Regions from separate parts of the Microbacterium sp. 01T413_2 genome, predicted to be linked through region 3. Evidence: riboswitches for the same ligand, from Rfam matches in the RefSeq annotation. Region 3 holds a riboswitch; each other region holds the start of a gene.
The links. A riboswitch is a leader RNA that binds a small molecule or an ion and turns the genes downstream of it on or off. The one in region 3 is predicted to bind thiamine pyrophosphate.
Positions count from the first base shown of each region.

Region 1 (3,267 bases), on a different contig from region 3:
GTGGGGGCAATGGAGGTGTCGGTCATCATCGGCCTTTCTTCGGAGGATGCGGGATACGCGGGAGGGGACCTGCAGAGGCACCGGCGAGGCGCGGGGCGCCGAGTGCACGGCGAGGTCCGGGCGCACGACGGACGAGGTGTTCAGGCGACGCTGAGAGCAGAGGCGACGGTGGCATCCGCCACGCCGGTGCCGCCGAAGCGGAACGGATCCAGCGCCGCCGAGAAGGCCGGGGCGACATCTCGCCCTTCGACCAGGTCCGCACCGAGCTCAGCGGCCAACGGCGTCAGCAGCACGCCATGCCGGTCGAACCCGGTGGCGACGACCAGCCCGGGCGCGACACGGCCGAGCAGCGGCACGGCGTCGGGGCTGCCGGGGCGAGCCCGGGCGAGCACCTCGACGACCTCGCACTCCGCGATGCCGGGCAGGATCCGCTCCGCGTCGCGCAGCAGCGCGAGCACTCCACCGGCCTGCACGCCCTCGACGCCGCCCTCGCGCACGGTGGCGCCGAGCACGAGCTCGCCGTCCTCGCGCGGCACGAGGTACACGGCGGAGCCCCGGACCAGTCCGCGGACCGTGTGCGTGAGCAGCGGGCGGATCGCATCCGGCACCCGCAGGCGCAGGATGTCACCCCATACGGGCCGCAGCGGCAGCCGCGGCACTCCGTCGATCAGCGTCGCACCCAGGCCGGCGGCCACGAGCACCTCGTCGGCAACCGCGCGTTCGCCGGATGCCGACCGGATCCCGGTCGCACGTCCGGAGCCGGGCTCGCGTTCGACGGCGGCCACCGCGTCCAGGCGCACCCGCGAGCCGAGCTCGGCGAGCAGCGCGGCAGTGACCAGGCGCGGGTCGACCTGATGATCCTCGGAGACGAGCAGTCCCCCGGACACGGCGGGGGCGAACGCGGGCTCGAGCTCCCGCGCCTCCGATCCGGTGATCCTCCGCACGGCGCCTCCGCGCAGCGTGGCGAGTTCGGCGAGCGTCGCCCGGTCAGCGGCGTCGACGCCGACCGCCAGTGTGGCGGTGCGGCGGTGGCCTGTGCCGAGCCCGGTGCGCTCCTCGAGGGCGGCGACGAAGGCCGGGTACCGCGCCGCCGCCTCTGCCAGCAGCGGATGCAGGGCGTCCTGACCCCAGGCGAGCTCGGTGGTCGGAGCGAGCATCCCGGCGGCGGCGCGGCTCGCCCCCGCCGCCGGGGCAGGGTCGAACACGGTCACCTCGTGCCCGCGTCGAAGCAGTTCGGAAGCGCTGGCGAGGCCGATGATCCCGGCGCCGACGACGATGATGCGCATGGCTGTGCCCTTTCCTACGACGGTATGACCCGTATCAGGTTCAGCGGTCGGCACGTGGCCCTCTCAGCCCCTCTGGGCTCCCGCGGACCCCTCCACCCTAGGGGGTCGTGACGACGGTGATGCACCGATGCCGCCTCCGTGACGGCGCGACTGGCGCATTCATAGGCCTGCGCGGCAGGATGAGGGCATGACGTTCCCCGCCCTCGCGCCCCTCGCCGACCGCGCCGCGCTGTTCGCCGCCCTCCGCCAGGACCAGCTGGTCACCGCGACCGCCGCCCTGGGCGAGCACCGCTGGGACGTCGACCTTGCAGCGGGCACCCTCACCTTCACGTCGGAGACCGATCCGAGCCGCCAGCTCGTCGCGCGGGCATCGCTCGTCGCCACGATCGCCCCGGGACCCCGTTCGCTGATGTGGGCCTGGGCACACCCGCAGGGCGGATCCGATCCGTCCGTCGCCGGCCTCCGCGACTACGGCACGACCTATTCGATCGATGCGCTGTCCAATCCGGAGCTGCCGTTCCCGGCCGAGATCGACGCGGACCTGGACGGCTGGATCGCCGGTGCCGCGCATCAGGTCGGCGCGATCGCCGAGGAGATCACCGGACGCTCGCCGTACTACTCCGCCCCGGTCGGCAGCGGCACGCGCGCCGTGTTCCTGCTGGACGCAGCCCTTCCGCCGCTCACGGTCGCCGACGCTGTCGTCGCCCTGCCTCGGATCCTGTCCGAGCTGACGCTCTCCGACGCGCGCTCCTCCGTGTGGGATCTGGCCCGGCTCGCCGGCTGGAACATGCAGTGGGCCGATGAGGCGTACTCGGCGGCGGTCGTCAGCGATGCGAGCGGCAGCGCCACGTTCCGCTTCGACGAGTACGCCCGGATCGCGGGCATCGAGTCGCAGCTCGGGCAGGCCCCGCAGGCCTGATCCGGAAGTTGCGAAGCACCCGGAGATGCGCTCGGCCTCGCGCGTCGCGGTGGCCCTCGCCGTCGCCGTCGCCGCGCTGCTGCTGTCCGCCGGCCCGGCCTGGGCGCATGTGACCACGGTCGCGTATGCCGACCTCACCGCGACCGGCCCGAGCGATGTCCGAGTCGAGTTCGACCTCCAGTACGAGCTGCTCAGCGCGTCCGCCGCCAAGGCGCAGGACGACCCCGCGCTCTTCGCCACTGCCATCGAGCACCCTCGGCCGGGCGCGGAGAACCAGGTGCTCGCCGACCACGCCGCCGCCATCCTCGCGTACACCACGAAACGATTCACCGTTGCGGTCGACGGCGGCTCGGCCTGTGCACCGCATCCTGACGGCCCCGCGGTGTTCCACACCAGGGACGCGACCGATTACGCCCGTTTCGGGATCCGCTATGCGTGCGCGGCCGGCCACGGCGGCGCGTTGGTCGTGCACAGCACGCTGTTCCCCGACGCCGAGGGCATGGTCAGGGACACCAAGACGATCGTGACGTACGCGATCGACGGCCGCAGCGGCAGCGCCGCCCTCGACGCCGCGCACCCGCAGTTCTCGACGGCGCAGCCCTGGACCGCGCGCTTCGCCGAGTTCTTCCTGCTCGGCGCCGAGCACCTGCTGACCGGGATCGACCACATCCTGTTCCTCATCGCGCTCATCATCAGCTCGCGCCGGCTGCGCGACGTGGTCCTCGCCGCGACCTGCTTCACCCTCGCGCACTCGATCACGTTGCTGCTCGCCGCGCTCGGGCTCGTGCACATCGGTGCGAATCTGGTCGAGCCCGCCATCGCGCTGTCGATCGCCGCCGTCGCGGGCTGGCATCTCTGGGAGGAGCGGCTCCGACGCGCGGCGCGACGACGAGGCGAGCCGGCGCCGCCGCCGTCCCGCTCGGCCTCGCTCGTGCGACTCGGGATCGTGTTCGGTTTCGGCCTCGTGCACGGGCTCGGCTTCGCGACCGCGCTGAAGATCGACGAGCCGTGGTCCTGGACGCTGCTGTGGTCGCTGCTCGTGTTCAACCTGGGCATCGAGGC
Region 1 is NZ_JBFTQL010000043.1:944-4,210, forward strand. Features, by position in the region: gene thiS (sulfur carrier protein ThiS) at 1-29, opposite strand, end outside; gene thiO (glycine oxidase ThiO) at 141-1,286, opposite strand; TPP riboswitch at 1,280-1,380, opposite strand; gene AC1DMN_RS17120 (DUF6882 domain-containing protein) at 1,474-2,205, shown strand; gene AC1DMN_RS17125 (HupE/UreJ family protein) at 2,231-3,267, shown strand, end outside.
Region 1: another riboswitch for thiamine pyrophosphate. It lies ahead of thiO (glycine oxidase ThiO); the one in region 3 lies ahead of AC1DMN_RS03935 (ECF transporter S component).

Region 2 (3,267 bases), on a different contig from region 3:
CCGCGGAGCAGGATCCCCCCTGGCGCACGAGCGGGATGGCTGTGCTGCGCCCCGAGCGCGGTGGGCTGGTGGTGCGATCGGTCGTCGACGCTGCGCATCTCGGCGATCTCGGCACGGGGTGGGGCGCGCTGCGGAAGGAACTGATCCATGAGGCCTAGCCCGACCGCATACGTCGTCGGTGCGCTGCACGTTCTCGGATGGGGTGCGCTGCTGCTGTCCGCGGGATCTCCGCTCGGCATCGGGCTGGGGGTCACCGCGTATCTGCTCGGACTCCGGCATGCGTTCGACGCCGACCACATCGCCGCGATCGACAACACGACGCGGCAGCTCCTCGCGCGCGGGCGCCCGGCACGGGGCGTGGGCCTGTGGTTCTCCCTCGGTCACGCGAGCGTCGTCTCGGTCCTCTGCGTGCTACTGGCGTTAGGTGTCGGCGCGCTCGCCGCGGGAATCTCGGATCCGGACTCGCCGCTGCAGGTCTGGACGGGCGTCATCGGTCCGGTCGTGTCGGGCGTCTTCCTGCTCGTCATCGCGGGGGCGAACATCCTCGCCCTGCGCCGCCGTCGCCGGCCCGGCGATCATCGGCACGGCGGTCCCGCATGGGCGCTGGTGGGCCGGCTCAACGCCGTGATCGACCGACCGTCGCGGATGTACGTCGTGGGCCTGCTGTTCGGCCTGGGCTTCGACACGGCGACGGAGATCGGTCTGCTGGCCCTCGCCGGCTCCGCAGCGTCCCGTGCCGTGCCGTGGCGGATGATCCTGATCCTCCCGGTGCTGTTCGCCGCGGGCATGTCGCTGCTGGACTCCGCTCAGGGGGCGATGTCGCGGCGCGCATACTCGTGGGGCTCGACCGGACGCGAGCGGGCGATGCGGCGCTACGACCTGCTGGTGACGGGCGTGTCYATCGTCGTCGCGCTCGTGATCGGCGTCGCCGAGCTCGCGGGGGTGGCGCTGCGGAGCCTGCCGCACCCGAGTGGCTTCGCGCGCGCCGTGGGCGAGCTCGATCTGAACGCGCTCGGGTTCGTCCTGACCGGGCTGCTGATCGTCTTCTGGGCGGCCGCCGCAGCGTGGGCCGGGGTCGTGAACGGACAGCGGTCCGCAGAGCGGTCCCCGCTGGACTGACCGCGCCTTCGCCGCGCGCGAGGCGTGCGAGGCGAAGGCGCCTGGCTAGACTGGCCCGCAGTGACACGGGGTGCCGCATCCGCGGCTGAGATCACACCCGTCGAACCTGATCTAGGTCGTACTAGCGAAGGGATGTCGCGATGAACGCGCGTCTGGAATTGTCGTCCGAGTCCACGGTGGAATCCGCCGCGGACCTTCTCACGAAGCTGCGGGCGGAGCCCCCGCTCGTGCAGTGCATCACGAATTCGGTCGTGACCGGCTTCACGGCGAACGTGCTGCTCGCGCTCGGCGCGGCTCCCGCGATGGTGGACATCACGGGCGAAGCCGGCATGTTCGCCGCGATCTCGTCCGGGCTCCTGGTCAACCTCGGCACGCCCACGCCCGAGCAGCGCTCGGCGAGCCTCGAGGCCGTCGGCGGTGCGCGCACGGCGGGGACGCCGTGGGTGCTGGATCCGGTCGCGGTCGGCGTGCTGCCGGTGCGCACCGCGCTGGCGCAGGACCTGCTCGCGCTGCGTCCCACCCTCATCCGCGGCAACGCGTCGGAGATCCTCGCCCTCGCCGGCCGCAGCCTGGGCGGACGCGGCGTGGATGCACTGGACGGCACCGAGGCGGCGGGTGGCGCAGCCCGCGAAGTGGCCCGGAGCACTGGGGGAGCGGTGGCCGTATCGGGCCCCGTCGACCTCCTCGTCGACGCCGAGCACGAGATCCGGATCGCGAACGGTGATGCCCTGCTCACCCGTGTCACAGGGGGCGGCTGCGCGCTGGGTGCGGTGATGGCCGRCTTCCTCGGGGCTGCGCGGCAGACCGGCGACAGCCCTCTGGTCGCCGCCTCCGCGGCCACCCTCGTCTACACGCTGGCCGCCGAGGACGCCGCCTCCCGATCCGACGGTCCCGGATCCTTCGCCGTCGCCCTGCTCGACGCGCTCGCGGCGATCCGGCCGGAGTCCCTCACGGCGCGCGCACGCGTCGAGGCCGTGGCGATCGAGACGGCGGAGGCCACGGCATGACGCTCGCAGACGTCGCCACCGCGCCGCGCCACGCCGGCACCCGCGAGGCGACCTCGCGGCGAAGGCTGACGGCGGAAGACCTTGCGCTCTACCTCGTCACGGACCCCGTGCTGAGCGGTGCACGCGGAGTGCCCGCCGTGGTCGACGCCGCCGTGGCGGGCGGTGTCCGGATCGTGCAGCTGCGCGACAAGGACGCCGATGACGCCGCGATCGTGGAGCAGCTCGTCGAGCTCTCCGAGGTCATCGCGGGGCGGGCGCTGCTCGTCGTCGATGATCGGCTCGACGCCGTCGTGGAGGCGCGGCGCCGCGGCGCGCGCGTGGACGGCATCCACATCGGCCAGTCGGACGTGTCGCCCCTCGTCGCCCGTTCGGTGCTCGGCCCCGATGCGATCGTCGGCCTCACGGCGAACCAGCCGGCGCACCTCGAAGCCGCGACGGTGCTGCCGGCCGGCACCGTCGACTACCTGGGTGTGGGAGTGATCCACCCCACGACCACCAAGCGCAACCACCCGCCGGAGCTGGGCGTGGCCGGATTCGCCGCGTTCGCCGCGGCCAGCTCGTTGCCGTGCGTCGCGATCGGCGGCATCAGCCGTGAGGATGTGGCCGCCCTGCGTGCGGCGGGCGCGGCCGGCGTCGCCGTGGTGTCCGCACTGTGCGCGGCCCCGGATCCTCGGGACGCGGCGCGCACGCTGCTGCGGGCCTGGGGTGCGGGCGGCGTGCCGCGGGTGCTCTCGATCGCCGGCAGCGACCCCTCCGGGGGCGCGGGAATCCAGGCGGATCTCAAGGCGATCGCCGCGAACGGCGGTTACGGCATGGCCGCGATCACCGCTCTGACCGCGCAGAACACCCGCGGCGTCCGGGCCGTGCACGTCCCGCCCGCCGCATTCCTGCGCGCCCAGCTCGACGCGATCGGCGACGACGTGCGGGTCGACGCCGTGAAGATCGGAATGCTCGCAGAGGCCGCGGTCATCGCGGAGGTCGAATCGTGGCTGCGAGCGCACCGCCCGCCCACGGTCGTGCTGGATCCGGTCATGGTCGCCACCAGCGGGGACCGGCTGCTGGACACCGAAGCGGAGCAGGCCCTGCGCGCGCTGCTGCCGCTGGCCGACCTCCTCACTCCGAACCTCCCCGAACTGGCCGT
Region 2 is NZ_JBFTQL010000013.1:8,660-11,926, reverse strand. Features, by position in the region: gene AC1DMN_RS08845 (urease accessory protein UreD) at 1-158, shown strand, start outside; gene AC1DMN_RS08840 (HoxN/HupN/NixA family nickel/cobalt transporter) at 148-1,119, shown strand; TPP riboswitch at 1,176-1,269, shown strand; gene thiM (hydroxyethylthiazole kinase) at 1,260-2,126, shown strand; gene AC1DMN_RS08830 (bifunctional hydroxymethylpyrimidine kinase/phosphomethylpyrimidine kinase) at 2,123-3,267, shown strand, end outside.
Region 2: another riboswitch for thiamine pyrophosphate. It lies ahead of thiM (hydroxyethylthiazole kinase); the one in region 3 lies ahead of AC1DMN_RS03935 (ECF transporter S component).

Region 3 (3,267 bases):
TTGCCTGCGCCGTTCGGACCCGTGATCCCGAGCACCTCGCCGGCGCGGACCACGAGGTCGAACGGTCCGGCGACCGGGATCCCCTTCGCGCGGCCGACCACGAGACCGTCGGCGCGGAGCAGTTCCTCGCCGCCGTCGCCGCCCGCGCCGCGCTCGCCGGCCGCGCGACCCGGACCACGGCATGGCGGTCCGGAGACGGGTCCGGTGGGCGCCTCCGGTGACGGCGACGGCGCGCGGACCAGCGCTCTGGCCCGCGCCGCGACGTCGATGCCCGGCACCCACACGCCCATCGCGGCGAGCTCGTCGGCACGCTCCTCCAGCACTGCGCGCGGGTCGCCGTCGGCGATCACGACCGTCGTGTCGTCCGTCGTGCCGAGCACGATCACGCGATCGACGAGGTCGATCCACACGTCGATGCGATGCTCGATCACCACCAGGGTCGCCCCGGTGGCGTCCAGCGCCGAGCCGACCGCGCGACGCACCTCGGCGACGCCGGCGGGATCCAGGTTCGCCGTCGGCTCATCGAGCAGGATCGCCCCCGGACGCATCGCGAGCACGCCGGCGAGCGCGAGCCGCTGCTTCTGCCCGCCGGACAGCGCCGAGGTCGGCCGATCGAGGGGCAGGTCCAGCCCGACGGCGGCGAGGGCTGCGTCCACACGCGGCCAGATCTCCGCCCGCGGAACTCCGAGGTTCTCGCACCCGAAGGCGACGTCGTCGCCCACGCGAGCCAGGATCGTCTGCGTGTCCGGATCCTGAAGCACCATTCCCACCCTGCCGCGGGCGCGGTCCGCCGGGACCCCGTCGACGAGCAGCGCTCCCTCGGCCTCGCCCTCGTCGGCGCCGCCGAGCACGCCGCCGAGGCCCTGCAGGAGGGTCGACTTGCCCGATCCGGAAGCGCCGAGCAGCAGCACGCGCTCCCCCGGCTCGATCTGGACGGAGGCGTGACGGATCGCCCAGCGACGCCGGGTGGCGTAGCGCCAGCCCCAGCCGTGCGCTTCGAGCCGCGCGGGCGTTCCTGGCCGTGCCGCGCTCACACCCGCGCAGCCGCGGAACGCCCGGAGGCGAAGCGGCTGAGGGCGCCCGTCGCGGCGAGGCCCCGCGTGATGAGCCACCCGCCGAGGCCCGCGACGATCAGGCCCGACACCGTGGCGGAGATCAGCGCGACCGTGATGAACAGGGTCCCGGATCCGGGGTACCACAGGATCAGGTCGTTGATGCCGCAGGCGAGACCGGCGGCGGCTCCCGCGAGCAGCGCGACGGGCAGCCGCCACGAGGCGTACAGGAAGACCAGGAACACGAGTTCGGCGCCGAGGCCCTGCACGAGCCCCGACACGATCGTCAGCGGGCCCCACTGGTTGCCGACGAGCGACTCGATCACCGCGGCGACGAGCTCGGTGTACAGCGCCGCACCGGGCTTGCGGATGATGAGACCGCCGAGCACTCCGGCGAGCAGCCACGGGCCGGCGAGCAGTTCCTGCAGGCCGGGAAGCAGCGGGGTGAGCAGGGCGCTCGGTCCGACGTGGACGATGTCCCACAGCAGGAAGACGCCGGCGCACGCGACGGCGATCACGCTGGCGACGACGATGTCGACGACGCGCCAGCGCCACAGTCCCGGACGGCCGAGGCCCCGGCTCTGCGTGCTGTCTGCGTTCGTCTCGGACGCGCGGACGGATGTGTGCATCATGGAAACTCCTCCCTGCGCCGGCATGATCCGGATCAGGTTCGACGGTCGAAGCGCGATTCGCTCCCTCTCAGCCCGGCTCGCCGGACTCCCGTGGTGATCCGCCCATTCTAGCGCCGTGAGGAAGTGGCGGCGACCGCCTCGTCGTGGTGCGACGCAGCCCATCCCCTGCGCTGTCGCCGGATGCCCTCGGTTCGCGCGGAGGGTCATCCTGCGGCGGTCTCGAGCGGGCGGATCGCCCTGACCGCGTCGTGATCGCCCCGGCCTCCCGGACCGCCCGAACGCGCAGGATACCCGCGCAGGATACCCGCCGTTGACAGGGGCGCCCGATACGGTAGGGGGGTGAACAATGACGACGGTCCGGGGGCCGCCCAGGTCGATCCGGAGATCGTCGACGCTGACGCACTCGATGCAGAGGGCACCGAAACGGAGATCGACGAGACCGCGGTCGAGCCGGCTGGACTGTTCTCGACGACGCCGGAGCGGAGCGGATCCGCGTCGCTGTTCCCCGCGCAGGACGTCCCTCCCGCCGCACCGCTGTTCCCCGCACCCGAGTCGACCCCCTCCGCATCGCTGTTCGGAGGAGCGACGGATGCGGTTCCCTCTGGGTCGGCCTCGACCTCCGAGTCGGCGGTCGCCGAGAAGGATCCGGCCATCGAGATCGCACCGCCCGCCCTGTCGGCACCGACCGCACCGTCGGAGTCGGCGCCGCCCGCGCTGCCGGAGGATCCGATCGTCGAGCCGACGCCCCTCGTCCCCGCCGTCGGCGCAGGTCGGACCGCCGTTACCGAACCAGCCTCCGTGCCGCAGGCAGCCGCCGGCACCGATGCCGACCGGACCCCCGTCGCCCCCGTGCGACCGCTGCCCTCCGCAGGGCTGGTCCGCGGCCCCGACCGTACCCCGACCGCCGCTCTCACCTGGGTGGACGTGGCCCGGGTGGGCACCGGTACGGCCGCCGCGACGGCTCCCTCCCGGTCATTGCTCGACGACGCCCCGCACCGAACCCTCGTCCGGCCCGGCGTGCTGCTGCCGTTCGTCGGAGTGCTCGCCGTGATCGTGGCGTACGGCGCCACGACCGCGCTCTGGCCGCTGAACGCCGTGCAGCCCGTCGCCTCCGCGGTCGAGTTCCAGCCGGCCGCCGCCCCTGCGGCGGCTGCGGCCTGGCCTGCCACGGGCAGCGCCGCCGTGGGCGTCGAGGGCATCGGCACGATCGCCTCGGCCGAGCAGCAGGTGCCGATGGCCAGCATCACGAAGCTGGTGACAGTGCTCGCCTCGCTCGACAAGCTTCCGCTCAAGCCCGGCGAGCAGGGTCCGTCGTTCGCGTTCACCCAGGCCGACAGCGACGACTACCTGAGCTACCTGAGGCAGGATCAGTCCGCGCTCGACGTGCCTGTGGACGGATCCCTCACCCAGTACCAGCTCTACGAGGGGATCCTGCTCGGCTCCGCGAACAACTACGCCGACCGGCTCGCCCGCGAGGTCTGGGGTACGGAGGAGAACTACGCCGCCGCCGCCAACCAATGGCTGCGCCAGCACGACCTCGGCGACATCACGGTCGTCACGCCCTCCGGTTTCGACTTCGGCAA
Region 3 is NZ_JBFTQL010000003.1:280,354-283,620, reverse strand. Features, by position in the region: gene AC1DMN_RS03940 (ABC transporter ATP-binding protein) at 1-1,034, opposite strand, end outside; gene AC1DMN_RS03935 (ECF transporter S component) at 1,031-1,681, opposite strand; TPP riboswitch at 1,677-1,786, opposite strand; gene AC1DMN_RS03930 (D-alanyl-D-alanine carboxypeptidase family protein) at 2,024-3,267, shown strand, end outside.